DNA from 4 places in the Lentibacillus songyuanensis genome. Region 2 is predicted to be linked to each of the others. Evidence: riboswitches for the same ligand, from Rfam matches in the RefSeq annotation. Region 2 holds a riboswitch; each other region holds the start of a gene.

What was found. Region 2 has a riboswitch for thiamine pyrophosphate ahead of tenI (thiazole tautomerase TenI). Riboswitches for the same ligand answer to the same signal wherever they lie in the genome.
Region 1: it holds a riboswitch for thiamine pyrophosphate, as region 2 does, so the genes downstream of both, thiT (energy-coupled thiamine transporter ThiT) here and tenI (thiazole tautomerase TenI) in region 2, are expected to answer to the same signal.
Region 3: it holds a riboswitch for thiamine pyrophosphate, as region 2 does, so the genes downstream of both, WMZ97_RS21170 (energy coupling factor transporter S component ThiW) here and tenI (thiazole tautomerase TenI) in region 2, are expected to answer to the same signal.
Region 4: it holds a riboswitch for thiamine pyrophosphate, as region 2 does, so the genes downstream of both, thiD (bifunctional hydroxymethylpyrimidine kinase/phosphomethylpyrimidine kinase) here and tenI (thiazole tautomerase TenI) in region 2, are expected to answer to the same signal.

The regions. Positions count from the first base shown of each region.
Region 1 is NZ_JBCLVH010000003.1:310,764-318,483, forward strand. Features, by position in the region: gene WMZ97_RS05520 (adenosylcobinamide amidohydrolase) at 1-687, opposite strand, end outside; gene WMZ97_RS05525 (FecCD family ABC transporter permease) at 916-1,935, opposite strand; gene WMZ97_RS05530 (ABC transporter substrate-binding protein) at 1,928-2,902, opposite strand; cobalamin riboswitch at 3,346-3,528, opposite strand; gene thiT (energy-coupled thiamine transporter ThiT) at 3,675-4,271, opposite strand; TPP riboswitch at 4,378-4,478, opposite strand; gene WMZ97_RS05540 (glycine betaine uptake BCCT transporter) at 4,664-6,136, shown strand; gene WMZ97_RS05545 (CalY family protein) at 6,284-6,871, opposite strand; gene sipW (signal peptidase I SipW) at 6,984-7,544, opposite strand; gene WMZ97_RS05555 (prolipoprotein diacylglyceryl transferase) at 7,567-7,720, opposite strand, start outside.
Region 2 is NZ_JBCLVH010000003.1:120,599-128,318, forward strand. Features, by position in the region: gene WMZ97_RS04665 (acetylornithine deacetylase) at 1-385, opposite strand, end outside; gene WMZ97_RS04670 (PTS sugar transporter subunit IIB) at 691-975, opposite strand; gene WMZ97_RS04675 (PTS galactitol transporter subunit IIC) at 972-2,330, opposite strand; gene WMZ97_RS04680 (thiazole biosynthesis adenylyltransferase ThiF) at 2,429-3,448, opposite strand; gene WMZ97_RS04685 (thiazole synthase) at 3,478-4,245, opposite strand; gene thiS (sulfur carrier protein ThiS) at 4,247-4,450, opposite strand; gene tenI (thiazole tautomerase TenI) at 4,447-5,106, opposite strand; TPP riboswitch at 5,288-5,396, opposite strand; gene xsc (sulfoacetaldehyde acetyltransferase) at 5,604-7,379, opposite strand; gene WMZ97_RS04705 (selenium metabolism-associated LysR family transcriptional regulator) at 7,415-7,720, opposite strand, start outside.
Region 3 is NZ_JBCLVH010000039.1:1,015-8,734, forward strand. Features, by position in the region: gene WMZ97_RS21140 (DUF418 domain-containing protein) at 1-95, shown strand, start outside; gene gvpU (gas vesicle accessory protein GvpU) at 280-690, opposite strand; gene WMZ97_RS21150 (hypothetical protein) at 718-1,404, opposite strand; gene tenA (thiaminase II) at 1,625-2,311, opposite strand; partial or broken gene WMZ97_RS21160 (Lin0512 family protein) at 2,349-2,706, opposite strand; partial or broken gene WMZ97_RS21165 (bifunctional hydroxymethylpyrimidine kinase/phosphomethylpyrimidine kinase) at 2,727-2,936, opposite strand; partial or broken gene WMZ97_RS21170 (energy coupling factor transporter S component ThiW) at 2,974-3,102, opposite strand; TPP riboswitch at 3,194-3,310, opposite strand; gene bioB (biotin synthase BioB) at 3,495-4,538, opposite strand; gene WMZ97_RS21180 (biotin transporter BioY) at 4,561-5,157, opposite strand; partial or broken gene WMZ97_RS21185 (IS110 family transposase) at 5,535-6,771, shown strand; gene WMZ97_RS21190 (peptide-methionine (S)-S-oxide reductase) at 7,421-7,720, opposite strand, start outside.
Region 4 is NZ_JBCLVH010000006.1:148,500-156,219, reverse strand. Features, by position in the region: gene WMZ97_RS08500 (DHA2 family efflux MFS transporter permease subunit) at 1-1,133, opposite strand, end outside; gene WMZ97_RS08495 (MarR family winged helix-turn-helix transcriptional regulator) at 1,183-1,620, opposite strand; TPP riboswitch at 1,824-1,935, shown strand; gene thiD (bifunctional hydroxymethylpyrimidine kinase/phosphomethylpyrimidine kinase) at 2,066-2,890, shown strand; gene thiM (hydroxyethylthiazole kinase) at 2,887-3,663, shown strand; gene thiE (thiamine phosphate synthase) at 3,698-4,327, shown strand; gene WMZ97_RS08475 (MerR family transcriptional regulator) at 4,381-5,118, opposite strand; gene WMZ97_RS08470 (MDR family MFS transporter) at 5,232-6,713, opposite strand; gene WMZ97_RS08465 (hypothetical protein) at 7,203-7,448, opposite strand.

The DNA.
Region 1 (7,720 bases), 190 kb from region 2:
TGCTTTTAACACGTCATCCGGACGATCACAAATTTTTGTCCGGCCTTGGTGCAATAGTAATAATCGATCACAATAAATACTTGCCAGGTTTAAATCATGAAAGATGGATACCACCGTCAGCTCTTTATTTACCGTCCACTGTTTGAGCAAATCAAGCAGCTCCTTCTGGAAAGCCAGATCAAGATGGTTAGTCGGTTCATCCAGTAACAGTACTTTCGGCTGCTGGGCCAATGCCTGTGCCAAATAAACCCGCTGCCTCTCCCCACCTGATAATTGATCCAGCAAGGCATCCTGATATGCATTAACACCGGTCTTTTGCATAACATCATGGACAACGTGTTCATCCTTTTTTGCTAGCGAGGAAAACAGTCCCTTTTGATGGGCATACCGGCCAAGTGTAACCGTCTCCTTTACGGTGTAACTAAACGTTTGCGATGTATGCTGTGGTAAAACAGCTACCTGTCTGGCAAAATCTTTAGCAGAAAAATCCGTGACTAACCGACCACTCAATGTAATTTCTCCCTGCTGTACAGGCAATATACCACTAACCATGTTCAAAAGGGTTGTTTTGCCACTCCCATTCGGCCCAATAATTCCAAAAAACTCCCCTTCCTTCACTTGGAAGGTAACATCGTGTACGATTGTTTTATTTGCATACCCGCCTGAGACATTGTGAACGTGAATCATGTATTTGTTACCCCTTTTCCAATTGTGCCATTGCTTTCGACGACGGTGTGTTTTAGTGAGCTTGGGCGATCTTCGCTTTCGATTGAAGGAAATCACCTTCAGAATATGGGTTGTTCTCTGCCGACTTGATGGGGTTCTCTCCCGACTTCGGGTTGCTCTCTCCCGACCTTGCGTGATTCTTTTCTCCTTCTTGACAAGATTCTTTCCCTTCTTAAGGCAAGTCATCATTCAAGTCCGCCGGCGGATTAAAATAACAGCAAAAATCGGCGCACCAATCAAGGCGGTGATCACACCAATCGGTAATTCAGCCGGTGCAATAATTGTCCTGGATACTAAATCAGCCAAAATCAGAAAACCGGCACCTGCTAAAATGGATAATGGCAGCAAATGTTTATGGTCGGGGCCCCAAACGATGCGGACAAAATGGGGAATCACCAGACCAACAAAGCCAATTGTTCCAGAAACTGCTACTGCTGCTCCGGTTAAAATAGAGCCAGCTATCAGCACATTTAACTTCTTACGTTCCACGTTCACCCCTAAATGCTTGGCCTGGTTTTCACCAAAGGACATCGCATTTAGTTCTGCAGCATGCAGCATTAATATGCCTGCCCCGACAACAAAGAACGGCAGAATAATCCAGACATAATCCCAGCCGCGCATGGACACACTTCCAAGCAGCCAGCCAATAATCTGTCGTAATTCATCTCCTGTGAGTGCGATCATTAACGAGATGAGTGCACCAAGAAATGAACTAAAGATAACACCAGTCAGGATAATCGTTTCCACTCGCATGCCACGATCGACACGTCTGGCAAAAAAAAGCACCATAAAAATCGTTATGAATGATGCAACAACGCTCAATACTGGCAACGTATACAACCCGATAAACGGTAAGGATAAATGAAAAAAAAGCGTCAGCACTGCTCCAACACTGGCACCTGAAGAAACCCCCAGCGTATACGGGTCTGCCAGTGGATTTCGTAATAATCCCTGAAAGGCAGCCCCCGCAATCGCCAGCGATGCACCGATGATCCCCGATAACACCACACGTGGTAGCCGTACATTCATCACAATTTTTACATACATCGGATCAACGGAATCGGGAATGGATGTGTGTGTGATTGCTGAAAAAATCGATTGTACAATAGTTGTGACTGGTACATGAACCGACCCGATCGAAATGCCCAGCAGTACAGAAACAATAAGTAGTAGTACCAATAATCCATATGCTGCGATCCGCTTAGTCATCGAAAACTTCTGGATAAATGACTTTTCCAAGTTCCTCAACACCATTAACCAATCGTGGACCTGGACGACTGACAAGGTCTTCATTAATATCAAAAATTTGTTTGTTTTTTACCGCCTTAACATCTTCCCAGCCACTACGTTTCGCGACCTCAGCTACAGGATCTTCTACATAGGAACCATACGTCGTAATAATCACATCCGGATTACTGGTAATTGCTTGTTCTTCATTAATCTTCACCCAACCATCCTGATCGCCAGTTGCGTTTTCTGCATGAATAATCGATAACAATTCATCCATAAATGTATTTTTTCCCGGTGTATATATATCCGGTGACGGTGAGATTTCCACGTAGACCTTTTTTTGTTCATCCTGACCGATAGCCTTTGCCTTGTCTTCAAGAGCTGTCAGTTTCTCTTTCATATCGCCAACTATCTGCTTCGCTTTATCTTGGGCTCCTGTTGCCTGACCGATTAAAGAAATCGCATCGTAAACCTCGTCAAAATTAGTACCACTGGCAACGACCACCACCGGAATACCTGCTTCGTTAATCTGTTTTAGTGCTTTCTCGTCATTGCTTTGATCGGCAAGGACTAATTGTGGATCAAGTGATAGGATTTTTTCAACATTTAATTCCATCCCGCCAACCTTTTCTTTCTCCGCTGCCTCTTTTGGATAATCATCGTGATCCGATACACCGACGATTTGATCACCCAGACCTAAAGCATAGGCAATTTCCGTATCGCTTGGTATAACCGATACAATTCGTTCTGGTTCTTCCTCAATAGTTACATTATCCCCATTCCCATCCGTAACCGTTACCGGGAAACTTGCTTCGTCTGTCTGTTCTGTTTTGGTATTGTCTGTTTTATCTTTACTTTTGTCAGCGTTATCTTCTGAATTTCCACAACCGGCTAATATGCCGATGAATAGAATAGCAGAAAATAAAAGCAAATAAATCTTTTTCAATGATCATTCCTCCTAGTTGTTTTTCACGGTGAGGGCAAAGGCTAAAAGCGCCCGGTTAGCGACGTATTGACTGCGCCCTGCCAAGCAAGGTGGTTCAGTGTTGCCGCACAAAGCGGCGGTTTTAACCGAACTTCCCCTGCTCCGATGTTGACTTATCGTACGGAGACGGGTGTTGGCCACTACAGCTTTCGCGCTGGAGCCGGACGGAGGGCTACAGGATGTAGGTCAGTTCAGCGTTGCGACAAGACGTCGCGATCTTAGCTGAACTTCCCCTCTGCCATCCATTTATTCACAGGCATAAAAATTTACAATTTTCTAGCCAACGAAAAAACACCCTTCTATTATGAAAGGTGCTGACGTTAACCATAGTGGTTGATCACCGGTTTCGTTACAAAACGGCAGGATCCGCCAAGCTAACACACCCTTCCTATCCGCGTAGGTTCGTGGGATTTCAGAATCAGGCAGTCTCCTGGCTCATGGTTCTTGTTACCCGTTCCCTTCCCATACATGTCCATGTACAGTGGTTCGCAAGGCAACAACCATTTACAGTGGCGGGACCGCGTCGGCTTCACACCGAACTTCCATTTTAAGTCAAATAGCTAGACACCTGAATCTGTTACACAGTATTCATTTTCCACTCTAGTATACACCATCTGGATTCCAGCGAATAGAAAAATGTCGAAAAACAAATAATCTCATCAAATACTTCTTTGAACGAGCTGAAACAAATAAAAACAGCCAAGTATTTGTATCATGCTTGGCTGTTTTTCATCTAACTTGCTCTGTGTTGTTCGTTCAGACGTTTAGCACTTGTAACGATCTGTCCTGCTTTCGAAATAATCAATCCTAAAACGATCGCACAGGCAATCGATACAGCCAGATACGTGATCCCATTCATAACAAGTGAATACACATATGGTGACTGACCCGCTTCAATGGCATATTTCTTGAAAAAAATCACCCCGGCAACAAAATGCCAGAAATATCGAGCGGCACCGCCAGCAAATACAGCAATGGTCATCCAGGTCAGTGCACGCCCCTTATAATTCTTCAATAAGTTACCTTTCACTTGCTTACTAAACAAACCGGCAAATCCAATACACGCAAACGCAATAAAATACTCAATAAATGCTTGCGTCGGTGTTAAAATCCATGCCTCGCCCAGTGCTATCTGCAGCAGTCCCCAAAGAAACCCTGACGAGGCAGCTGCGGCAAAACCCCAGCGGAAGGCTACAATAAAAATGGGTACCATTGCAAAAGAAATCGAAATGGATGGTCCAAAGTGTAATGACGGCAATAAGTCGAGCACCATAGCAAATGCAGCGAATATCGCCACTTCAATCATTGTTTGCAAGCCAAGTTTTCGCATATTAAAAAATGCCTCCTCCTGAACGAACCAAAAGGGAGACATAAGTGAATGAAATGTGCATGCTAAAGATACAGGAATTCTTGTAAACCAGTATCATTACCAATAAGTATTTTAATCACCACATCCCTACGCTAGTACTAACTAACAGGTTCAAAGGGTCAGAACTCATTGGTTCGCTCTCAGCCTTACGCTCCCCTTGTGGTACGTTGTCATATTAAATTACCCTTATCATATCACAAGTTGGTTGCTCATGCATCTTTTTATTTATTGAAGATTCTAATTGATGATAATACAATTGCGGTTCATTTATTTGGTTCCATCTATGTTACGTTGCACTGTGGCTAAGACTTTGTTATTGTTATTGTTATGTCAAAAACTTCTCAGGGGGGAACATGAAGAGAGTCTCGAAAGTATTTTATATAACATTAGTTTTAGTAGCCTTGGCCGTCATATTTGGCGCTGCCTTTCCATCTCAATTTGAAAAAATAACTGGAAACATTAAGGGGTTTGTTGCGACATCATTTGGCTGGTATTACATGCTGCTGATGTCGGTCATGATTATTATTGCCATTATTATTGCGATCAGTCCATACGGAAAAATTCGACTTGGCAAGGACCATGAACGGCCCGATTTTTCTACACCGACATGGATTGCCATGTTGTTCTCAGCAGGAATGGGCATTGGCCTGGTTTTTTATGGCGCTGCTGAACCATTATTTAATTATGCGCTCGATCCCGCATCAGAAGAACCGGGAACAGGAGCTGCTTTTAAGGAAGGGCTTGCTTATAGTTATTTTCATTGGGGCGTCCATATTTGGGCTATGTATGGAATTGTCGCACTGTCATTAGCGTATTTTCAATTCCGCAAAGAAGAACCAGGGTTGATTTCGGCAACATTAAAGCCGATATTCGGGGAGAAAATGAACGGCCCGCTCGGTGTTCTGATCGATGTATTGGCAGTGTTTGCAACCGTGTTCGGCGTCGCGACGTCGCTTGGTTTTGGGGCAGCGCAAATTAATGCAGGGCTTTCACATTTGTTTGGAATAAGCGTTGGCTTTACCTCCCAATTTATAATTATTGCGGTGGTGACAGTACTCTTTATTATTTCGGCATGGTCCGGATTAAGTAAAGGGATAAAATATTTATCGAATACGAATATGGTGCTTGCCGTCCTGTTACTCATTGTCGTCCTAATCGTCGGTCCTACATTACTTATACTGGATATGTTCACCGACACGTTCGGGAAGTATATGCAGCATATTGTGGAGATGAGCTTTCGTACTGCACCACTCGCGGATGACAACCGGGCCTGGCATGATAATTGGACCATTTTCTTTTGGGCATGGTGGATTGCCTGGGCTCCTTTTGTAGGAATGTTTATTGCTCGAGTTTCTCGAGGAAGAACGATCAGGCAGTTTTTGTTAGGTGTGATGGTCATTCCAACACTGTTTATATCGATATGGTTTGCTGCATTTGGTACAACAGCAGGCGATGTACAAAATAGTGGTGTTGACCTGACCCAATACACTACCGAGCTTGTTTTATTTAATATGTTTGACCAAATGCCGTTATCGTTCATCCTTTCCATTATTGCGATTTTGCTAATTGGCTCATTCTTTATCACATCGGCTGATTCAGCGACATTTGTTTTAGGTATGCAGTCAACGAAGGGTTCATTGACACCGCCAAATAACGTCAAAATCATTTGGGGTGTGGCGCAATCCTCTGTCGCATTGATTTTGCTATATGTCGGTGGGTTAACGGCGGTGCAAAATACCATCATTATAGCGGCTCTACCATTCTCCTTTGTCATGATTTTAATGGTATTTGCCTTATTTAAGGCATTGAATAAAGAAATATCTTGATAAAAATGCAGCTTGTATCCGGTCTTTTGAAAAATTAAAGATATGGTGTGCAAATATAGTAGATCCTTGGTTTCATTAAAGACAGAAAAACCACCCGGACCTGCCTTTACCACAAAGCAAGTCCGGGTGGTCACTTTCGCAAACCGCTTATTTGTCATCACCAGCGGTTTGTTTGGCATTGAATGTCCATTCCAGGTTTAATGAATCTCCTTGAAATTGATTTTGATCCTCGTCATTGTCAATGAAGTTAAATTTAACCACTAAATCATCAGAAGAATCTGCTTCCAGACCTTTTTCACCAAGAAATTCAGCGAACACTTCATTATTAACTGCTTCCGGTGACATATCTTTCAATTCAGCCAATGTAGTTTGGTAAATTACTTCATTTAGCTGATCAGCATTATATAAAAATTCCACTTCAATATTTTTACCGAAGTCATCGGTATTATCGCCTTTTGCATCAATCACACTATAATCAGTCTCCAATAAAACTTGATCAATATCCAATGACCCATTATTTTGCAATTCAAAATCGCGGATAACGGAATCTCCAGGTTGCAGACCATCCACATCAATCACTGTTGTGGGGTTAACCGATAAATCGAGTGTTCCAGCTGCAAATGTATTATTGGATGTTTCACTGGAACTAAAATACGCATAAGTACCCCCGCCAATTAACGTAACACCTAATATTGCCGACATAACTCCCATTCCTAGCTGTTTCTTAATACCCATTAATTATTTTCCCCCTTCACTTTCATCTATCATTTTTTTACTTTTCATCGATCAGCTGTGACATCTGGCTTTTCATTTTCGACACTCTGATCTCAGAAAGCACACGTCAAATCTACTTCACGTCTATTTCCTTTTTCGGCTGATCAATATATCGGAGAGCTCGCCAGATAGTTACAATGGAATACATAACAAGACAAATTCCCGGCAATACCAACAGCAGGGCAGCACCCTCACTGGAATTGGTAAAATTCATGACATACCCAAGATATGGCACCGTAAAACCAGTATACATTCCGATAATCTGATCCTGTGCCACCGCTTCCATATCCGGGGCGTTATTTGCATCCCCTTTTGTAACATAAGATTGTGCTTTCTTGTCGACCTCCACGATACGGTGCGTAACAATCATATTATCGTCTGTTGTAAATGTAATCACATCATTTTTATGAAATTGCTGTCCTTGATTGGCATCTTTGATTGCAATAATCGATCCTGTCTGGATATCGGGCTCCATGGATCCAGACAAGACTGTCTTGATTTGATAGCCAAACAGACTTGCTTCACCACCAGATGCCCTTATTGAGACAACCGTGAACAACAATAGTAATAGCACTGCAAATAATAGAAACGTAATAAGATTGCTTATCACCTTCCAGATTCGTTTCCCGTTCATAAGCCTTCACTCCGATCCAATCTTAGGATGCTGAACCCGTCTTTCCGCTGGCATCTTGTTCGGGTGATTCAGTGGAGGATGGAGGTGCATCTTCTTTGCTTGATTTTACCACTGCTGAATCAGCCGTTTGCTCTTCCTGCTTACCCTTTTCCTCGTTTGATGATGTTTCATCAGGC
Region 2 (7,720 bases):
AGAGAACGCAAGCTAGGCCACCTTTCATATCTGCTGCACCTCTGCCGTAAAGCCGTCCATCCTTAATGACTGGCGAAAATGGATGGCTTTGCCAGCATTCGTTTGCTAAATCAACCGAGGCTACATCGACATGCCCATTCAATATCATACTGTGATAATGCGCTGTATTTGTTCCTTTTAGAACACCAACAACATTCGGGTCATTCGGGTAAAGATCCCACATATCTGTTACAAAGTTCATTTCATCTAAATAATTTTTAATGAATTGTTGGGCCTCTTTTGTATTTCTAGCGGGTGGGCTTGGTGTTTCAAATTGTATAAGTTTAGAAGCAAGTGCAAGTAATTCATCCTGTCTTGTTTCAATTATTTCCGAAAATGTTTGCATATAAAAATCCCCCTTAATAATTTTACTTTATCAAAACCAGGTGGAAAGGGGTTATGGTTAACATGTTAATTTGAGCATAAATTATCAAATGTTACCCGTTCATTCTTAGGTTTAGTGCGTATTCAAAAAGCAGGATGAAAAGGGCCAAGAAGTTCAAGGCGGCACAGTTTTGAACAGCGGATAAACAAGCCAACGAGCTTTCACAGGATGTGATGATTTCCGCGTTGTCCACAGGACGTGGACGATTTTAGCGGAAGTACCCCTGCCGAAGTGTCATTTCCACCGGACTTTTTGAACATCCTCATTTAGGGTATTATTTCTAACATCTTTTGGTATACTTCTTCCACATCGTTCCCTGTTATCAATGGGACACCATTAATGACCTTATCCTTAACCTCATCTGGTACAATTGTTGTAGAGATGACAATATCATATTCATCTATTCTTTTTAGCCCGTCACTAACACTGGATTGATGGATACGCACTTCATCATCTAGATTTTGTTTGCGCAACCATGCCTTCACTTTCTCACCGACCATTGTTGATGTAACGATCCCAGTCCCACACATGATTAATAGCTTTTTCATCATCCTGCCCCCGTATCCTCCGCGTGTTCTTTATTTGACCGCTTCGTTTGTATTTTATTCACATAAATCAGCCCCATCAGTATGGCAAATCCAATTATTCCAATACCATACCAATTCAGTACTTTTACAAATGAAATGAACATGAATGTCGTCCATACGGCGCCATCGACCAATGAAGAAAAGCTTGAATGACCCCCTGTTTCAAATCCGGCTGCAATGGCAGTATCAGTAAATAATGGTGTTATCCATGTAGCAATATACAAACCAACAGTGATGTATAAGGAACCTGCAATGACTGTTCGTACAATATTCCCTCTAAAAACGGGTACCATTAAACAGATCAAAAATGGAATGGTTGCCAAATCACCAAATGGCAGGACACGATTTCCTGGTAAAATCACCGCTAAGAGTAAAGTCAGTGGAATCATTATGAGTGAAGCTGATAAAACAGCTGGATGGCCAATAGATAACGCACTATCCATACCAATATATAAGTCTCGACCAGGAAATCTTTTTTTCACCATTTGTCCCGCGGCTTCGGAAACAGGTGCCAACCCTTCCATTAAGAGGGCAACCATTTTAGGCATCAATAGCATAATAGCCCCGGTGTGCATGGCAAGCTGTAAAATATTCGTCATAGAATACCCCGCCAAAATACCGATCAATCCCCCAATGAGGATACCGATCATAGTTGAATCCCCAAATATCCCAAACCTTTTTTGGATAGTTTCCGGCTTGGCACCCAACCTATTAAAGCGAGGTATTCTATCAAACAACCAATTTAGCGGCTTGGCAACTAAATAAGACGGGGCAGATGCAGCGTGGGGGAATGTCATCTGTTTAAAACCATAAAACGCCTCAATATCCTTCGCGATGAAATCCCCCAATAAAAAGATTAGTAATAAATGGACAACTATCGTCAGCAGCCCTAGTACAAAGTCACCAGTCAACGAATAGACAAGTGATCCTGTAAACGCACAATGCCAGTAGTTCCAAAGATCAATATTTAATGTTTTGGTCCATCCAAGCATCAATAAAAAACTGTTTACGCTGATTCCGATCGGGATTGCTAAACTGCCTAAAACCGACCCATACGAAATGGCTGATGTCGCTGGCCAACCAATATCAATCGTATGTAATTCCAATCCGAAATGGTCTACCATTGCCTGTGCAGCCGGTCCAAGACTATCCGTTAACAGATCAATAACCAAATTTAATCCAATAAAACCAATTCCCACTGTTAATCCTGATCGACAAGCTTTCCCTACCTTCGTTCCTAGTATAAGGGCAAAGATGAAAACGATAATCGGAAGCATCACACTAGCGCCAAGATCAACAAACCATTGCAAAACAGCCACAAAGCATCCCTCTTATTACGGTGAATTTAAATTTCTCCCAACTCACTCTGTTTACACAAGCTATGAAAGTCACCATTTCTCATTATCTGTCATGACCTCTACCCAAAATAACGATAATAAAGTGTCTTTGCTTTTGTTTTATCATTTGTTCCATGAACAAGCGTACGGCCATCTTGGAACATGACAAGACGTTGATCGTCAATCGTAAACGAAAGAAGAAATGGGTTTTGTTCCACTTTCCCACCCTTTCCGGCAAGCATCTCGGCAATCGCTGGCAAATTACGCTTTTGTCCTTTGGCAGGTCGGATTTGCACCGTATCTCTTCCGCAAAGCACCGCCGTTTTTGTTTGATTTTCATAAGCGAGAAAAGGATATGTTGGGTTTTTCCCACAAGATGAACAAGTTGCCTTTTTCATCGTTGACACATCGATTGATGAATGATGATTGCGCCATAGATCAAAAGAAACCAACTTTTTCCTGAGTACATCCCAGTTCTCCGTAAGTATTTTAAATGCTTCTACTGTCTGCTGCACAACAATCATTCCGACAGCAGGGCTGATAATTCCCGCCGTATCACAGGTTAAACCACCAATTGGAACATCCTCCATTAAACAGTGAAGACAAGGTGTTTCCTTTGGGATAATAGTAAAGCTTATACCATAGCTGCCCACACATGACCCATAAATCCATGGAATTTGATATTTTTGCGCAACATCATTGATAATCATACGGATGTCAAAGTTGTCAGTCGCATCAATCAATAGATCGACATCTTCAATAAGTTGTTCCATATCAGGTGGGGTAATATCTAAAATATGTGATTCAATGGTCACCTCTGAATTGATTTGTTGAAGCCGTTTTTTCGCCGCAACCGCCTTAGGTATCCGATCTTTCGCATCTTCTTCCACATAAAGTTGTTGTCGCTGTAAATTATTCCACTCCACATAATCGCGATCAACAAGGCTTACTTTCCCAACACCTGCACGAACAAGCGATTCTGCATTTCCTGTTCCCAGCGCACCGGCACCAATGATAAGCACATGTTTTCCCGCCATTTTTTGTTGGCCCTCTTCACCAATTGACTTAAATAACGTTTGTCTGGAATATCGATTATTCATCCGTTCATCTGCTCCTTTATGTTGGCTATTTAACCAACACTAATCCCTTCCATTGGACTGCTTGCGGTGGCAGTTCGTTTTTTCGGAATACGACCTGCTTTATATCCCAAGCGTCCTGCTTCTACTGCCTGCTTCATCGCTTTTGCCATTTTGACCGGATCTTTAGCAGCTGAAACCGCGGTATTTAGTAGAATCGCATCCGCACCAAGTTCCATCGCATAAGCCGCATCAGTCGGCGAGCCAATTCCGGCATCAACAATTACTGGAACGTTTGTCTGTTCAACGATAAACCTTATATTAACCGGGTTGATAATTCCTTGTCCTGATCCAATTGGTGATGCACCTGGCATAATCGCATGTGCGCCAAGTTCTTCCAGCCTTTTGGCAAGTACCACATCATCAGACGTATATGGTAAAACAGTGAATCCCTCTTTCAACAACTCTTCTGTTGCTTTTAAGGTCTCGACTGGATCTGGCAGCAAGGTTTTGTCACAACCAATGACCTCTATTTTGATCATGTCACATAATCCTGATGCTCTTGCAAGCTTGGCATGTCGTACAGCTTCTTTAGCTGACTTGGCACCAGCCGTGTTTGGCAAGAGACTATATTTCGCTAAATCTAGTTTTTCCAGGAAATTGGGCTGGTTTGGCTCATAAATATTCATCCGGCGAACGGTAAACGTTAAAATTTCAGTTTCTGAGACCTCAACCGCTGCCTTTTGAATGTCAAAATTCGGGTATTTTCCTGTACCTAATAACAATCTTGAGTTAAATTGTTTATTTCCAATGGTCAGCATTTCAACCGCCTCCTACAAATTGAACTAATTCTATTTTGTCTCCATCTGATAATGTGGTGCCGTCGTGATCATGTTTTTCTAAAATGTGCTTGTTATGTTCAACAATAACGATGGGATTTTTCACTTGGATATAGTCAAGTAAGTGGGTAATGGTAACAACCGTAGATGGTACAGTCATATGTTCACCATTCACACGTAAATTCACGGGATCACCTCCTGTGGTTGCATGGCTTTACGATAATCCATAACCGCTTGCACCGGATCATCAGCCAAAAAAACGCCTGACATAACAGCAATTCCACTCGCACCAGCTGCCAACGTTTCACGTGTATTTCCCGGAGTAATTCCTCCGATAGCGATGACAGGAAGCGCTACTTGCTGGGTCAGTTTTCGCAAGTTATCTAATCCTCTTGGTATCATTCCCTTTTTTGAGTTCGTGTGATGAATATGTCCGTAAAGAAGATAATCACCTCCTTTTTTTTCGATCATTAATGCTTCACTAAGAGAATGAACCGAACAACCCACTTTCAATGATGGAAAAGACACCGTTACCATTGAGGCATTAATACTATGGTGGGCAAGCTGTACACCACCAACCCCTTTGACTTGTGCAATATCAACCCGGTCATTGATGATGATTTTTTCAAAAGGCACGCCCCGATCGGTTAAAGCTTCAATTACCTGGATCAACTCGGCAGCCGTCCACTTTCTTTCACGAAGATGAATCGCATCAACAGCTTTATGAATCATTGTGACTATTTGAACCAGGGTTTTAGCTGTTTGTTGTCCTGTGGAAATAACATGTAATTCTTTGTTGGTGGATATCACACGCTTGTTTTTCAAAGTTTTGTTGCACTTCATGAACCTCTACCCTTTCAACTGAAGCGTATTTTTCACAAATAAAAAACCACTTTCATGATGCCAACGCATCTGAAAGTGGTTTTTTCATTATGTTTAGAACACCAGTGATTGTGTTCTTGATCAATCATGGTTAAATGTAAGAAATAGACACTATTTAATAGTGTTCCATTCCTTAAACATTCGTTCTATCATATCACTTCCCTACGCTGACATTACTCAGTTCAGGTTCTAAGAGTCTTAAAGTTCCTACTTTAATCTCAGCCTTTTTAAAGGCACCCCTAGTGGCTATTTATTTAATTTTACTTTCATTTGTATGGTACCCATCTATGAACCATTTGTCAATAAATTTTATAAAGTGAAACTTCATTCGGTGAGAGTTTTCGACGAACAGGACGTTCTAGTGCAGGCGTCGCCACAGGACGTGGCGTTCCTAGCCTGCCTTTCCTCCCCCACTGAACAGATTTGGATCTTTACGGGCAGTTGACTCCCACTCTATTTTATTTCTTCCACTCGTTATAATCCAAATGCTTATACTTATCCAACAAACGAATTGGCATGTGTAACGCATCTTTTCTAAATGGCGGGGCCAATTGTGTTCCATCCACGTAGATGTTTAAAACGGCAGGCTTTCTTTGTTGCAATACTTCTTTTACAATCGGTCCAATATCTTCTGCCTTATCAATCGTATAGCCAAGCGCACCCATCGATTTTGCTACTTCAGCAAAGTCAGGGCCTTCAATGTTTGATCCGACATAACGATCATCATAGTAATCAACCTGGTTTTTCTTCTCTGCTGCCCATGACCTGTTGTTAAATACACAAGCAATAACTGGGATGTTCTGCTCGACCGCGGTGCTAACTTCATGTAAACTCATGCCCCATGCACCGTCACCAACAATCGCGACAACAGGTGCATCCGGCTCAGCCAGTTGCGCGCCAATTGCTGCTGGATAGGAAAAACCAGTATTACCAAAAGTCAGTGCCGCAATATGCCGACGTGTTTGATTAAATTTCAAATACGCATTAGCTGTTGATGATACGTTACCAATATCAGACGAAATGATCGTATTCTCTGGAAGTACTTTGGTCAATTCCAATAGTGCCCGCCTTGGATTTATCGGATTGCCGTCTTCCATTGCCAGATCAACTAATTCCTGATCCCATTCTTCTTTTAACTTACTAACTTCCGTCAAACGTTGTGAATTCTTTGCCGGAGATGGCGTTGCTGATTGGAGCTGGCGATAGATTTCGTCACTGGCTGCCTTAGCATCACCGATAATTCCGACCTCAACTGGATGTGTACGCCCAATCTGACGCGGATTGATATCGACTTGAATGATCTTGGCATTTTTTGGGAAATAATCAATATCATAGCATGGCAACGTGCCAAATTGGGATAGACGTGTACCAATGGCCAGAACAACATCCGCCTGTTTTAATGTATGCATGGCAGCTTTTGATCCCATATAACCAATTGGACCAACAGCAAGCGGATGATCTGCCGGAAACGCATCATTATGCATGTATGCACATGCTGCAGGTGCTGTCAGATGTTCGGCTAGTTTAACAACCGAATCAACACCGTCTGCATCAACCGAACCGCGGCCGGAAATAATCACCGGGTTTTTCGCATCTTTTAGTAACGCAACAGCCCGTTCAATAGCGGTTGGGTCACCATAGCCCCGTTTGTCTGCACGGTATTGATTTGGTTCAAGAATATAATCCTCCATCTCTCCATAAAACAAGTCGCGTGGGATATCATACAAAACTGGACCCCGTTCGGCATACGCAATTCGAAAAGCTGTTCGCAAACAATCAGCTACACGATTCTTATGTGTGACACGTACTGTCTCCTTTGTAATATCTTCAAATATGGACACCTGATTCGCTTCCTGGAAACCATCCAATCCAATGGATCCTGTTCCTGCCGACGGGGATATTACGACCATTGGGCTATGCGCCTGATTGGCCGCGGCTACGGAGGTTACCATATTTGTAATCCCCGGGCCATTTTGACCAACGATCACACCAGCCGTGCCAGTAACACGTTCATATGCATCTGCCATGTGACCAGCGCTTTGTTCATGACGAACCGGGATAAAACGGATTCCAGCTGTCGGGAAAAGATCAAGCATATCCATAAAGGCGGAGCCAACGATTCCATAAACCTCTTTGACATTTTCTTTCACCAATGTTTCGACAATTGCCTCACTCGGTGTCATCTTTACTTTTGGATTTGTTGCCTTTTTCACTTCTGCTTGTTGATTTACCATTTTAATTCCTCCTTCAAAAAATCTTCAATTTATTATCAACAATTACTTGTTGGCAGTGGGATTAACTTACCGACTTCTTTTTCCTGAATAATGTCTTGAAGTTCTTTGATAAACAGCTCGGTTGTCGTTTTCAAAACATGGTCTTTTCGAAATGCGATATAAAAATATCGATAGAATGCAATATTTTTTACTTGATATGTCCTCAATAATTTTAACTTTTGCTCTTTTTTTATCGCACTTTTGGAAACAAACGAGACTCCCAAACCGGATTCAACTGCTGCTTTAATTGCCTCGGTGCTACCCAATTCCATCACCACATTCAAATTATCCAACGTTAGCCC
Region 3 (7,720 bases), on a different contig from region 2:
AGCACTCTAAAAACACGAAAAGAACAGACCCAGAAGAATCGGATATGAAATCCTACCACGATTGTTATCGATTACTTTTACTTTATAAACAATGACTTTGTGATCTGCATGGTGCAGGACTGAACTGAAACGAACTTTGTCATGCAGTTGCCTCCTGCTAATTTATTTTGATTTCTCCAAACTTGAAGCGGAAGTTTTACTGTCGTTAAAAGATTGGTATTAAAGAGGTTAGACATTATAATGTTACTGCCTAACCTCTACATATCTCCCAATTATCCGTCATGATTTTTTGTTATTGCTGCTGTTTTTCGGTTCAGAGATCTTTCCTAAAAAGAAACTGTCTACTTCGCTTAGTTTTCCTCGCCAAAGGATATCGCCTTTAGACGGAGTTGGCTTGGCATCACCACAATAGATCTTTGTCTTCTTTAAGTGGATAAAATGTGCCTCCCCTTCGCTGTTGGAATCAGCTGACTCACTTGTCTTACTGAGCTTCTCACCAAGTTCTTGTGCTACTTCATTGCCATCTGCAAACGATTCACTTAAATTCTCAAAGTAATCTTTCGCAGAAATCATGGTTCCTGTGACAATGGCTCCGTTAACGAGCAGGGAAATGTCTAACTCAAAGCCATGATTGTTTGCTGCTTTTACAAAAGTTTCCAGTATATTATCTTTTACGACGGCTTCACTCATTGTCCTCTCTCCTTTCACCAATTACTTCTATGCAGAAGCAGAGGTATCATCATCGCTTGATAACCCTGTATCTTCTTCATCCTCATCCGCTTTTCCCTTTTTTTGTGTTTTTTTCTTTCGTGACTTTTCTGAATCGCTTTTCTTGGAACTTTGCTCCCCATTATTATTTTTTTTATTTGCATTCTTTTTAGATCCATCTTTTTTTGATTTCGCTTCTTTATCTGTATCCGCTTCGGAATCATCTTCTGGATCTTCTCCTGTGGCTTTACTTTCATCATCGCTATCATCGTTGATCTCAAGAATTTTGTCTAATTTCTCCTCAAGATGATGCAGCCGATCTTGCAACACATCATTCTCTTCTTTTATTTTTTGATAATCTCCCTTGTGTTCTCCCATTTCTGTCTCTTCGCTATCTTCATTGCTTTCATCTTGTTCCTCGTCTTCATTGACATAATCTTCTTCATCATGATTTTTTTGCAATAGATTCGATGTGGAAGACTTCAAATTTTGAAAGGCCTGATTTGATTTTTCCATCCCCACATTTTTGAGATGGTCAAGTTTATCTTTCGTTACTGTCTTAAGATTTGCACTTTGGGACTTTAACGCTTCTTTGCCGACTTTAGAAAGGCTCGGTTTATCCCAACCGTAAAAGCGAATGACCGGTGGAATTTTCCCCTCACTATGCCAGTTTAATAATGTTTCATCAATGGCCATATTCGTTGCCGCATCATGAAAACCACTGTTTAAAAAGCCCCATATTTCTTTCAAATTGTCACCCCTTAAAATACCGTAATATAATTTATCGTATCATTAAGTAATTGGAATAAATACCCTTTTAACAAAAAGACATTTATGGAAGAGAGTTGGACGGCGTCTAATAAGCAACCAGCCTATTAATAGGTTGGTGACTATTCATTATATGATTAATTGAAAGTTATATATTTGTTGCTTGTTTCTGTTCCGAAGGCCACGTTTCAAATGTATAGGCCATTTCCCAGAAGGCAAGTTCATATTCTTTGGCCGTCACAAACTGAGCCTTAATTTTCTCTTTTTCTGTCTTGCTCGCTTTAGCTGCTAGATCATCTAGTAAGTCAATCATTTCACGAGTAGATTCTTGGAACCAGTTACTTGCATACATCTGAATCCAATTGTAATAAATCTCCACCTCGGGTTTAGCATCCTGATTTTCCAGACCAATGTCGGCGTATAACCAGTAGCATGGAAGCATCGATGCAACTATTTGCGCCAAACTGCCGGATAATGCGGCCCGATACATGTGAGATGTATAGGCATAAGCCGTTGGTGCCGGCTTAAAGTGGTTTATATCGTCATCTGTGATATTGAGAATTCTGGCGTGTCCCTTATGAACAGTAATTTCTGCTTCAGCCGTGTTTTGGGCTTTTTTGGCTAAAGATGCAGCTTGGCCAAAATCATTCGCATGAGCAGCTGCAAATGCATGGATTTTTCCATAATGCTTCAAATAATAGATATCTTGCATAATATAATTTTTAAATGTTTCCAATGGTAAGTCACCTTTGACAATACCCTGAACAAACCGATGATTCATACTGTACGTCCAGCTTTGTTTAGTTTCAGCTTTCAAAGATTCCGAAAAACGCATTGCTATGTCCTCCTTAAATTTATTGAAAGTTGTCTACTTAGTAGCCTACTTCCACTGCAGCATTCACTATATACATAAAATCTTTTTATCTCGCTGACCTTCTAGGAAAATGTCACTTGTCGTTGCCATACCGCCTGTTACAACTTCAATCGTGACCTGACCATATGGAATCAACTCTTTGATTTTATCGGGTTCCTATTGTTCCAAGTGTTGGGGAATCGCAAGCTTAACATTGACCTTCATATTGTTTAAATCGCCATCGGGTAGCATACTGCGAATACTGGGCATTGAATTATAATGAATGGCATCCTTTACAGCCCGAGATGCCGCCACATTAACATCTTGGCCATGTACATCAAGACCGGTACCAGTTCTATAAAAATAATTTTTTCCATATTGTTATTCCTTCGTTAACTTCAATAATTGAATCAAGTTGAACCTCAATCATGGAAACTGGCATATGGTGAACATCCCTGACGCCAGTTGTGTTTTGAGCAACAACTGATGTAATCACAGACATTCCATAGTTTTTTAGCTCTTGAAGTATTTTTAAATCGGCCTGAATTCCTGCTCCTCCTGTTGGATCCGTGCCAGAAATTGTTAACGCCGTTGGTATTGGTTGTATTGTAATTCCTTCTTTTTTGCTACGATAAACCAACCAATATTACATTCAAGGTGTGTTGCGCAGGATAAGCTTTTGCAACACCTGCCGGAAACCATATGAACTGTGACCCTAGTAATCCGATAGCGACAAAGACGGCCATAGTTGCCAGTAGGCGTGTGCGGTTCATTTCATGCTCCTTTCATTCCTACAAGGGGAAAATGAAAAAAGCCAGATCCAATAATTGGACCTAGCTTGAAATAGCTCTGATTTTGAAACATTGTCATGTCAGACTACTTCCCTACGCTGGTATTAACCAGATCAGGTCCGTAAGAGTCGGAAAGTTTCTAACGCCTTTCCTCTCAGCCCACGTTTTTTGGGCACCCCTAGTAGTGTTTATTTTAATTTCCGCATTTAGTATAGCACAACAATGATAATTTGTACAAATTTAAAAAAACTTTTGAATAATCCTCTTTCTTGCCAACGAGAGTCAAGACTTCTAGATATATTAATTTAATTTAAAGCCTAACAAAGACGATCAGTCCAAAAACATTAGGTTATCACGAGAGGGGCACCGATATGCTAATTTTTGTTTGGTGATAAAAACTTCGCAGTTTTCGCAGCAATCTCTTCATCTAAAACATTCGCTTCATCATATACAAAATCTGGTTCAAAACCAAGGTCACGAAGCATCTGATGGTCTTTCGTATCTTCCTGGCCAAGAGTTGTCAAATAATCACCGATAAAAATTGAATTCGCTGCATACAAACCTAGTGGCTGAAGACTTTTTAAATTAATCTCTCTGCCACCCGAAATACGTATCTCTTTTGTCGGATTAACATAGCGAAACATGGCAAGCACCTTCAAACAATATATCGGACTTAGTTCATCGGTGCCTTCCAGCATGGTTCCATCAATTGCATGCAGGAAATTTACTGGTATAGAATCTGCATCCAATTCTTTTAATGCCATGGCCATTTGCACGACGTCCTCCTTTGTTTCCTTCATTCCAACAATAACACCGGAACATGGTGACATACCCGCCCGTTTTGCCTCATTCACAGTACGAACCCGATCCTGGTACGTATGACTTGTCGTGATCGCATCATGATGATTTTCTGAAGTATTGATATTATGATTGTACCGGCTGACACCGGCAGTTTTAAGCCTATTAGCCTGTTCAGGTTTCAATATGCCAAGACAAGCACAGATTTTCAGATTGTATTTGGTTTTGATTTCTTCGACTGCCTCAGCTACATGATTCAATTCCCGATCAGTCGGTCCTTTGCCGCTCGCCACAATACAGTAAGTACCGGAGCGCATCTGCTGTGCCTTCTCTGCACCTTTTATAATCGAATTCTTGTCCAGCATCCGATACTTTTCAATTGATGCACTAGAATCTCTTGACTGTGCGCAATAACCGCAGTTTTCCGAACAGTTTCCGGATTTCGTATTAATAATCATGTTCAGTTTCACTTTGTTTCCATAATAATGTTTACGAATCTGATATGCACCGTTTAACAATTGCAAAATATCCTCATCAGGGCATTTCAGCATGCCAATTGCCTCTTCATCTGTCAGTTGATATCCGGCCAAAACACCTTTTGCCAGTTTACTGTATTCCATGTATGCATCTCCTTCCTGAAATCTACGCTGCATCCTCTTTTTGAAAACGCTGAACCCCGATACCTGATTTTCTGAGCCTAAACGCGAAAAGTCCTGCACCAATTGAAAGAATAATATCTTTCGGTAATGGCACCATCATCCATGCCCACGCCAGTCCGTATGTGAAACCTTCCGGCGCATCAAACCAGAAAAGATACGCCGCATACATCCAGTTAGTCCCAAAAACATAATTAATTGCCATACCAATCAGTGCTGCAGTTATGTACATTGGCAGACTCCGCTTCTTTTCAACCAGTTTCCCAGCAACATAAGCTACTATAATAAAAGACAAAATGAAACCAAACGTTGGCGAAAATAGGACTGCAGTTCCACCTTTGAACTGTGCAAATATCGGCGCTCCTACAAGCCCCAGCATCATGTAAACAAACATGGAAAATGCTCCAAGTCTGCTGCCCAGCACTATACCTGCCAGCACCGCAAAAAATGTCTGTAACGTTATCGGTACACCACCAACAACCATAAATGGTGCAATTGATGTGATATTTGCACCAATTGCCGTCATCGCCACGAACACGCTGGCTGTAGTAATACTAAGTGCCGACCAATTTGTTTTTTTCATAATCATCACCCCTCGTATATTATATTTAGGCGTTCTATTCAGCCTATAAATTACTAGAAAAAACTGCTTTAAGAAATCAATAACTTGGACGCTCTAAGATATTCCTAGATAATGGTCTTAGGATCATTTGGGACAATTCTTTCACTCCTTGTGGCTTTCCACATTAGAAAGACTGTTTCCCAGTGTACGTGTCGATCTTCATACACGCAGGCTGTACACCTTGATGTTCGAACCCAGATGGTAGTAGCTCTGGGGCGGCTTTCGATACAAGGTTAGTACTCATACACGAGGCTGCTGATCAGCGTCCACACTAGGGATATCTCAGAGCGTCCAAGAAACAAGTTCCAATGATTCTAAATTGAAGGGAGGAATACCCCATGAAATTATTTGTCGGATTAGATGTGAGTTCATTTGATATCAAAGTTTGTTTTTTAGATGGCGAAGGAGAGAAACTTAATTCCTTCACTATTGAGAATGACCTTCCGGGTGCAACACGGCTTAGAGACATTATTCTTGATACAGCCAAAGGTCAATCGGTTGATGTGCTGCGAATCGGGCTTGAATCCACCAGTGTTTACAGCTTTCATCCATCTATGTTTTTACACAATGATGAATTTATGCGTGGTCTGGGGGCGAAGGTATTCGTTATGAACCCCAAGCAGATTGCCAATTTCAAAAAAAAGCTATAGCGACATGGACAAGACCGATGAGATTGATGCGTTTATCATCGCTGACTACCTTCGTTTCGGTCGTTTGCCCATGTCCATTGTGAAAGAGGAGCAGTACGTTGCCCTGCAACAATTAACGCGCTCCAGATATCAGCTGGTGCGGCAGGTTACGCAGGAAAAGCAACGATTTCTACAACACCTTAGTTTCAAGTGCAACACATTTACCGAAGAAGTTGAGTCATCTGTCTTTGGTAAAGCCATGATGGATCTGTTTCTTGAACAATACGGCCTGGAAGAGCTGGCACAAATGGAACTGGAAGAATTAGCCGCTTATCTTCGCTTCAAGGGTAAAAATCGTTTTGAAGACCCAGAACAAGTGGCTAAATCCATTCAAAAAGCTGTTCGTTCTTCCTACCGCCTGGACAAGGTGATGGAAGACTCAATTGATACCATCCTGGCTACGTCCATTACAGTCATTCAGACGTTTCAAAGGCAGGTCAAGGAAATTGACAAATCCATTACACGCATTATGGCCGGATTACAGCAGACCCTTCAAACCGTTCCCGGTTTGGGCCCGGTATTTACGGCTGGCATCATTGCAGAAATTGGCCAAATTGAGCGTTTTAAAGATGAAACCAAAATTGCCAAATATACTGGTTTGTACTGGCGTAAGAAACAGTCAGGTCGATTTACAGCAGAGGACACTTCCTTGTCGCGAAACGGGAATCAATACTTGAGATATTATCTGGTTGAAGCCGCCAACTCGATAAGAAGGCGAGTTCCCGAATACAGCGCCTATTACACGAAAAAGTATAGGGAAGTACCGAAACACCAACATAAAAGAGCACTCGCCCTAACCGCAAGAAAATTAGTGCGTTTGGTTGATGCGCTACTACGCAAAAACCAAATCTACGCGCCAAGAGGAGCGTCGATATATGAAGCATAAATAGCTTCTACATCCTTTGAATTGGTTTCCAGTAATTGCCATTTATTTACTGGTCTAGTTTCCTATTGCCTTTTTTAAGCAATTCGCACCTTGATAACTAAATATTTATTTGTTTTCTACTTGACATCTTACCGCAGGTCTTTTTTATATTGTCAACATATAATAATATTGGTTGACAATCGGAATATAAAGAATATCATAAACTCTTATAAAATAGAAGACCTTTTTTAAAAAAATAGAAACTCTCGTGTTTTGAAGGATTTCTAAGCTCTCAAGTCGAGGGTTGGGAAAAACAAATACTGGACTTTAACCCTATAGTGCTTCCGAAGTTGTAAATCATCAGACGGGAAACTATTATATCCCCCATCACCGAGAATACTTTACAAGAATCATTAGGTTCACCGGCAAGCAGCTTTATCCCATTTATGTAAATCCTTATTCTCCAAAAAGGTTGCGAAACCTATATAAGGCCACTGTATATGAGAATTAAGCCTTCCGAGTCTAAAGTTTTTATTATTCTTATTAATTTTACCCTAGTAAATTTGATTGCTTCTTTGTCTAATTTAGTCGCTATTACCTATTCCCGATTTACGCCCGTTTGAATTGTTGAAAGTAATTTACCGATTCTGTTCCCTTTTAATGTTCTTCCTTATTTATATCTACTTAATGTTTCTTCCGGAATATGACAATAATCATTCGGACATCTAGCTAACCTATCTTGATGTTCTTCTGCACTTCTCACATAGTTTGTAAGAGGTAATACTTCAACAACTATAAGGTCATAATCATTTCTCTCACTAAGAAACGCCTCCGCTTCTTTTAAGTGTTCATACTTTTCACTATATATTCCTGTTCTGTATTTTTCGCCAACATCCTGTCCTTGTTTATTCAAACTGTATGGATCAATGATTTCAAATAAATACGCCATTAATTCCCTGATTGTTACAAC
Region 4 (7,720 bases), on a different contig from region 2:
ATAATCATCGACATACCAAACATCCGGATCGTATAAATGACGATGAGATACATATAACTCGTTGTATCGGTCAAATCCGTGAACAAATATGTTGTTACTACCGTAATGGCTAATCCGAATATTGCTAGTGGCCGTGCACCAATCTTATCAAATACTTTACCAGTGATCGGCGACATAATTCCCATTACGATTGCGCCTGGCATCAGCATTAGACCCGAATTCATCGGTGTGATATCCAGGATGTTCTGTAAATATAACGGGATCAAAAGCATTGGCGCAAACATTGCAACCGTGATTGCTACATTAATAACTGTAGTAAGCGAAAAGATCCCACTTTTGAACACCCTAAAATCCAGCATTGGGACTTCGACAACTAATTCACGCCAAACGAACAAAGCAAGGCCTACGAATCCAACGATCAGGCCAATGATCACTGTTAGACTGTCCCAACCGTTCGTGCCAGCAGTACTAAACCCGTACAGAATACCGCCAAATCCAATCGTTGACAGAACAATTGCAAATACATCGATACTTGGAAAGGTCTGTTTGGTAACATTTTTCAAGAATATGATTGCCAAAATAGTCGTTAATACGGCAATAGGCAAGATAATATAAAATAATAATCTCCATGAATAGTTTTGAACGACAAATCCCGATAACGTTGGTCCTACAGCTGGGGCGAAGATAATTGCAATACCAATAATCCCCATTGCTCCACCACGTTTTTCAACCGGAAACAAGGCTAAGACAACCGTTGTTAATAACGGCATAATAATTCCCGCACCAATTGCTTGGATAACCCGCCCAGCCATTAAAATAGTAAATCCCGGTGCTATTCCACAAATGAGTGTACCTACAGTAAATAAACCAATCGCAGTAATAAATAATTGTCTGGTTGAAAACTTTTCCATTAAAAATGCAGTAATCGGGATCAATACACCATTCACCAACATAAACCCAGTCGTGATCCATTGTGCGGTGCTTTCTCCTATATCTAAATCCTCCATAATTGAAGGAAGAGCCACATTCATCAATGTTTGGTTTAAAAGCGATACAAACGCGCCCAAAATAATAACCGCAAGAATAGGCCCCTTTTTAATATTCGTTACATTAGTTGTTGCTGATTCAGTCATACTTCTTTCTCATCTCCTATTTCTTTATAATACGTGTGCAACATGAAAACTATTCTATTTTGATATCCTCAAAATTACGCAGCAACTTTGACGCGGTGTCCTTAAAACGGATTAATTCTTCCGTGGTTATCCCCTGAAACAACTTCTCAATAAACGCTTTTCGGGCCGCATACATAGTCTTGATCATTTCTTTCCCTTTATCCGTAATGGACAAATAAACCACCCGGCGATCTTGTTGGGTTCGATTTCTTTCCACATAACCACCCTCAACCAATTTATCTGTCAAGCCAGTCAAGCCGCCTGTAGTTATGGCAAGAATAGTTGCTAGTTCTGATGCACGCATTTTGCCATTATAATATAACTTATAAAGGACAAGAGCTTCCGTCCTGGAGAAGCTTGACTTTGTATGCCTTCTCCACTCTTCAGGAATTTTCTTCGTAATTTTCCGGAAAACATCTTCCAACTCAAGAAAATCATCCTTTTCCAAAACGTCTCCCCCCTTTTTTAAACTAACTTTTAGAAAAGTATCTTACTACTAAACCATTTGATAACAAGATGAAATTATACACTCCTGATTTTCTGATGTCAATCGTTTTTTTATTTAAAAGTTTATCCAGGATTTCCGGCGTAATTGATGACAAGCAAACCATTCTTTGATAGGATAAATTCAATAGGAAGAATTCACTTTATTTCTACTACTAGGGGTGCCCAAATGTGGGCTGAGAGGAAAGCCGGATTGCTTTCTGACTCTTATGGACCTGATCTGGTTAATACCAGCGGAGGGAAGTAGTTGTGATAAATCACAATAAACTTTTTTCCGATACAGGCTAGGTCCATTACCATGGATCTAGTCTTTTTATATGATACAGAAAGGAGGAGACGGAGAATCAAATCAGTATATTAATTTAAAACGGTACATAGGAGGGAAAAACATGACTTTTTCACAATCGCTAAACCAAGTACCATGTGCTCTAACCATCGCCGGCACAGATCCTTCAGGTGGTGCTGGCATTCAAGCAGATTTAAAAACATTCCAGGAGTTTAAATGCTATGGAATGTCGGTGATTACTTCTATTGTCGCCCAAAATACAACCGGCGTTCAGGATGTGCATCATATCCCAATTAACATGATTGATAAACAACTGGACGCTATCATTTCTGATATTCCATTTCAAGCGTTTAAAACGGGGATGATCGCTACTGTTGATATGATGGAATGCATCGTACAAAAAATCGCCAATACCCATGTTCCATATGTAATGGATCCGGTAATGGTAGCGACAAGTGGTGATGCATTAATTGACGAAGATGCCCGTGATTATTTACGAAGGCAACTGCTTCCCATGGCAACGTTAGTAACACCTAATATACCGGAAGCAGAATACCTGTTAGGCGAATCCATTCATACAATGGATGATCTTAAACAGGCTGCTGAGCAAATTGTCAGGAAATATGGAGTAGATGCAGCCCTTGTAAAAGGCGGCCATTTAGCCGGAGATGCCATTGACTTTTTATACGATGGAAATAAAATACATCCTTTCCGTTCGGAACGTATTGAAACAAAAAATACCCATGGAACAGGCTGTACCTATTCTGCTGCAATTACTGCGTTGTTGGCCAAAGGTATTCCACTTCCCGAAGCTGTTAACAGCGCAAAGCAATATGTAACAGCTGCTATTCAACATTCGTTTGCATTAGGGCATGGCAGTGGTCCAACGAATCATTGGGCGCCACGGTTAGAGGAGGTAATCAAATGAATCAGACAGTTATACATGAAGTACGGGAAAATAACCCACTTATTCATCACTTGACAAACCAGGTAGTCATGAATTTTTCAGCCAATGGGTTATTATCGTTTGGCGCCACCCCAGCCATGGCAAAGGCCAAAGAAGAAGCCCGGGAAATGGCAATGCATGCCGATGGAGTACTTATTAACATTGGTACGATTACACCATCCGAAGTTACAGCAATGATTGAAGCGGGAAAAGCCGCCAACGAAAAAGGTATTCCGGTCGTGCTTGACCCAGTCGGTATTGCAGCAACGCCTTTTCGCGATACGACGATTAAACAAATTTTAAAAGAAATAACTCCCACCATCATCAAAGGCAATGCCGGCGAGATTGCGTATCTGGTCCATGTGCCTTGGGAGACGAAGGGACCAGACGCTGTTGGGGAAGGAAATATTGCTGAAGTTGCTGCCAAAGCTCAGGAAATGTATCAAACAGCCGTGGTGGTTACTGGAAAAATAGATATCGTCTGTACGGGAAATTATTTTAAAGAAAATCGAACCGGACACCCGTTTCTTACAAAAGTCACAGGGGCAGGCTGTCTGCTTGGCTCGATCTTAACAGCTTGTCTAACAACCAACGAACCACTAGAGGAACGGATCCAAACGGCTGTAGAATTTTACGGACTGGCCGCGGAATATGCTGCTACTAATCCTAATGTCTCTGGGTCCGGGACTTTTCTGCCTTATTTTATTGATGCACTTTCTTTAGATGCTGAGCAGCTAGCAAAACATTCAAAGTAAATATCCAAACCAGCACATAGGAGGTACATGATCAATGAGCATTCCATTTCAAAGACAACAATTAAGGAAATATTTTATCATGGGAACGCCAAATTGCAGGGGTAAGGATCCAGTTACTTTGCTAAAGGCTGCACTTGATGCTGGGATCACTGCATTTCAGTTCCGGGAAAAAGGAAAAGGATCCTTAACAGGCAACAAAAAGCTAACCCTAGGACTAACATTCCGCCACCTGTGCTTAGACTACAATGTTCCATTTATCGTCAATGATGACATCGAATTAGCGAAATCACTTGATGCAGACTGGATCCACGTTGGCCAGGACGATCAACCTGTTGAGCGTGTACGCGAACAGTTCCCTGACAAAATCATTGGACTCTCTGTATCAAACAATCATGAGGTACAATCAAGTCCAATATCTTTCGTGGATTATGTTGGAGCCGGGCCTATTTTTCAGACCACATCAAAGGAAAATGCCAAAGAGCCAGTCGGTTTGCCTTGGATACAAACATTAAGCAAAAAATTCCCGAATCTACCTATTGTTGGCATCGGAGGGATTACTACGGAAAATGCAGCATCGGTCATTGATTCTGGGGCGGATGGCGTATCGGTTATTTCCGCTATTACACAGGCCGAGAATATTAAAGAAGCTGTTATGGGACTATAATTTTTAAATAAAGCTGCTCCTCACCATACGTGGAGCAGCTTTGACTTTTACCTTTATTCATTTTGATCCGCATAAACAGCCATTGCTTCACACATAAATTCAGCCAATCCATCGCCAAATTGGTCAATGTTTTTCTTGAAACGATCATCAGCTATATACATTTGGCCAAGCCCTTTGAACGCGGCCAATGAATAATTTCCGATTTGATTCAAGTAATCATACCATTTCTTAATGGCTGCCTGTGCCTTATCCGATTCAGGATTCTCATGGCGAATGGCTGCCAGTTCACGATACAAGGCATTAAAATTATCAGCCAATGCTTGCTGCTCATGCTTAGACATCTTGTTTACCTTAGCACTCGATTCATCCACTGCCTGATCCCCCCATTGATCGCGTGCCTCTTGCTCATATGGGTTATGGCTAAAATCAAAACCGGCAAATTTTTCTTTATCCGTCATATCCAACTCTCCTTTCCTGTTCTGTATTGTCTTATCAACCAAGCCAATCATGTTATCAAGCCGTCTGCGTTTTTCGAGCAACATATTCCGCTGCACTGCTAGCGCCTCGTCCCTGTCAAATGATGAGCTGTTGATAATTTCTTTGATCTTTTTCAAAGGGAAGCCCAGTTCTTTGAAAAACAAAATCTGCTGCAACATATCCAGGTCTTTGCTGGAATAAATGCGGTAACCTGATTCTGTAGTGTCTTCCGGAGTTAGTAACCCAATTTCATCATAATGATGTAGTGTGCGCACACTAATACCCACTAGATCAGCTACTTCTTTTACTTTCATCATGAACAGTAACCTTCCCTTCAATAACTACTATAATCCCTAACGTAACGTTAGAGTCAATAACAAAATAAAAAATAGGAAACCGCCATTTACAAAAGGGCAGTTTCCTATTTTTATTCATTTGCTGCATTTGTTGGCATTTCCCTTGGCGAAGCCCGATATACAAACAAGGATAGGATAAATGCAAGTACGGCGATACCAAATGAAATCAAATACACCAGCTCGACACCTGCAACCATCGATTCGCTAATCGTCGTCGGATCGTTTGGATTGGTAGCCTTACTCAAAAAGCTGCCTTGACGCGCACTCATAATACTAATGAATACCGAAACACCTATCGCGCCTGCTACAGGCTGAAGAGTTGTCATAACTGCTGTTCCATGAGGATACAAATGCTTTGGCAGCTGGTTTAAGCCATTCGTTTCCGCCGGCATCATCATGGCTGAAACGGATAACATTAGCAAAATATACCCAATAATAATCACCCATATCGGCGTGTGTAATCCTAATCTGCTCATCATGAACATCGTTGCACATAACACAGCAGAAGCAGGAATTAACATGACCCGCGGTCCGTATTTATCAAACAAATGACCCATCACCGGTGACATCAGTCCATTTAGTACACTTCCCGGCAATAAGACCAGCCCAGCTGTCGCGGCAGTTAACGCTAACGGTCCCTGCATATACATCGGCAAAATAATTTCAGACGCAAACATCGCCATAATAATAATCAAAAACATGATCACTGCATGTGCATACATCGGATACTTGAATACCCGAAGATCCAATAATGGCTCCTTTAGCTTTAATTGCCTCCATGCGAAAAAAATTAAAGCAATAACCGCAACGAGTATCGGAACATAAGCAATCGGCTGCAAGAAACCTTTATCTCCGTCACCTGCTGAACTAAAACCAAAGACAATCCCGCCAAATCCAATAGTGGAAAAAACAAGCGAGATAATATCGATTTTTGGCTTAGTAACTTCTGAGATGTTCTTTAAATATTTATAAGCAAAAGCGATGGAAAACAAGGCAAATGGAATAACGGTGATAAATAAAAAACGCCAGCCCAAATGCTCCACAATAATACCGGATAGTGTCGGCCCGCTTGCTGGTGCGAACATAATCACCAATCCCACAATACCCATCACTTTCCCCCGACGATGCGGCGGATAAATTAACAGGAAGACATTAAAAATAATCGGCAGCAACAGTCCTGTCCCCACCGCTTGTATCAACCGGCCGGTTAACAAAATCGGAAATGTTGGCGCCATTGCACAAATGGCCGTCCCTATTGTAAAAATCGTCATCGTACCTAAAAATAATTGCCGGGTGGTAAACCATTGGATTAATACCGCTGATGCCGGAATAACAATCCCCATCATTAACATAAACCCCGTCGCCATCCATTGAACCGTACTTACGGAAATAGCAAATTGCTCCATTAAGGTTGTAAGAGCTATATTCAATAATGTTTCATTTAATATCGCAAAAAAAGCACCAATCATGAACGAAATCATTATCGGCATTATTTTGGCATTGGGATCATCCGCTAAAAATTCATATTTCTTTGGCTGCTTATCGCTAGTCATTCCATAACCCTCCTTCTGATTAACCCGCCTTAACGGGCAGTAAGACCCCCACTGAATGAAGTTTCACTTTATGGCATAAAAAAATACAAGCCCATCAAGTAAGCCTGCATACTCAAAAAAATGTGAGGCTGCTGAAAGAGTAACGTTTTGAAAATCTCTGCATCTCGCACATCTCAGGTCTGCTGCCGCACGTTTCAGCCCGTTTTCTTCCAAACGATTATGAAAGGTACTTTTTCAGTGATCCCGAAAAGGGCAATGAAGGGGCTGTGTATTCCTATTAACCTTTCTTTTGCTAAATAGATAATACTTCCATCATTCAGTATTTCCTTTACTGTTGAAATTCCGTTTGAAAAAGTAACGCAATATTACTACAAACGAAGCAATTAATCAAGTAGTTGGTTATTCATCTTCATTATTTTTATTTTAGCCCAACCAGATCTGGACATTTATCCATATAGTGAAGAGAAATCTCTTTTATAGGAGGAAAAGTTATGAACTATTATTGGCAACAGCCCCCATATATGGATGATTATGAACGGCAAATTTTTCACTTCCCGGACTTTTTTGGTAATACAGGACAACCAGGATCACATGGTGGAAACGCTGGTTTCCCAGGGATACCAGGGCAAGGATCTCCGGGATCTCCGGGTTTTCCGGGTTTTCCGGGATTTCCAGGATCCCCTGGAAACGGAGGATCACATGGTGGGCCTGGTGGTGGGCAAGCAATTGGCGCACCGACGGCTCCCCCACCATCCTTCACACCGGAACAGCCGCAGTTTCAGGCCTTCGCAGTTGATCCGGGGGCTATCCGTGGCTGTTTATACCGATTCACCTACGTATGGTTAAATCGGGGCTCCTTTTGGTTTTATCCTGTATTTGTCGGAAGAAACTCCGTGTCCGGTTTTAGATGGCAACGAAACAGATGGGTCTACTTTGGCATTAGCTTAGATCAGATACAATCCTTTCAATGCTTTTAACATAAATGCCATCTTAGGTTTGATGTTTGT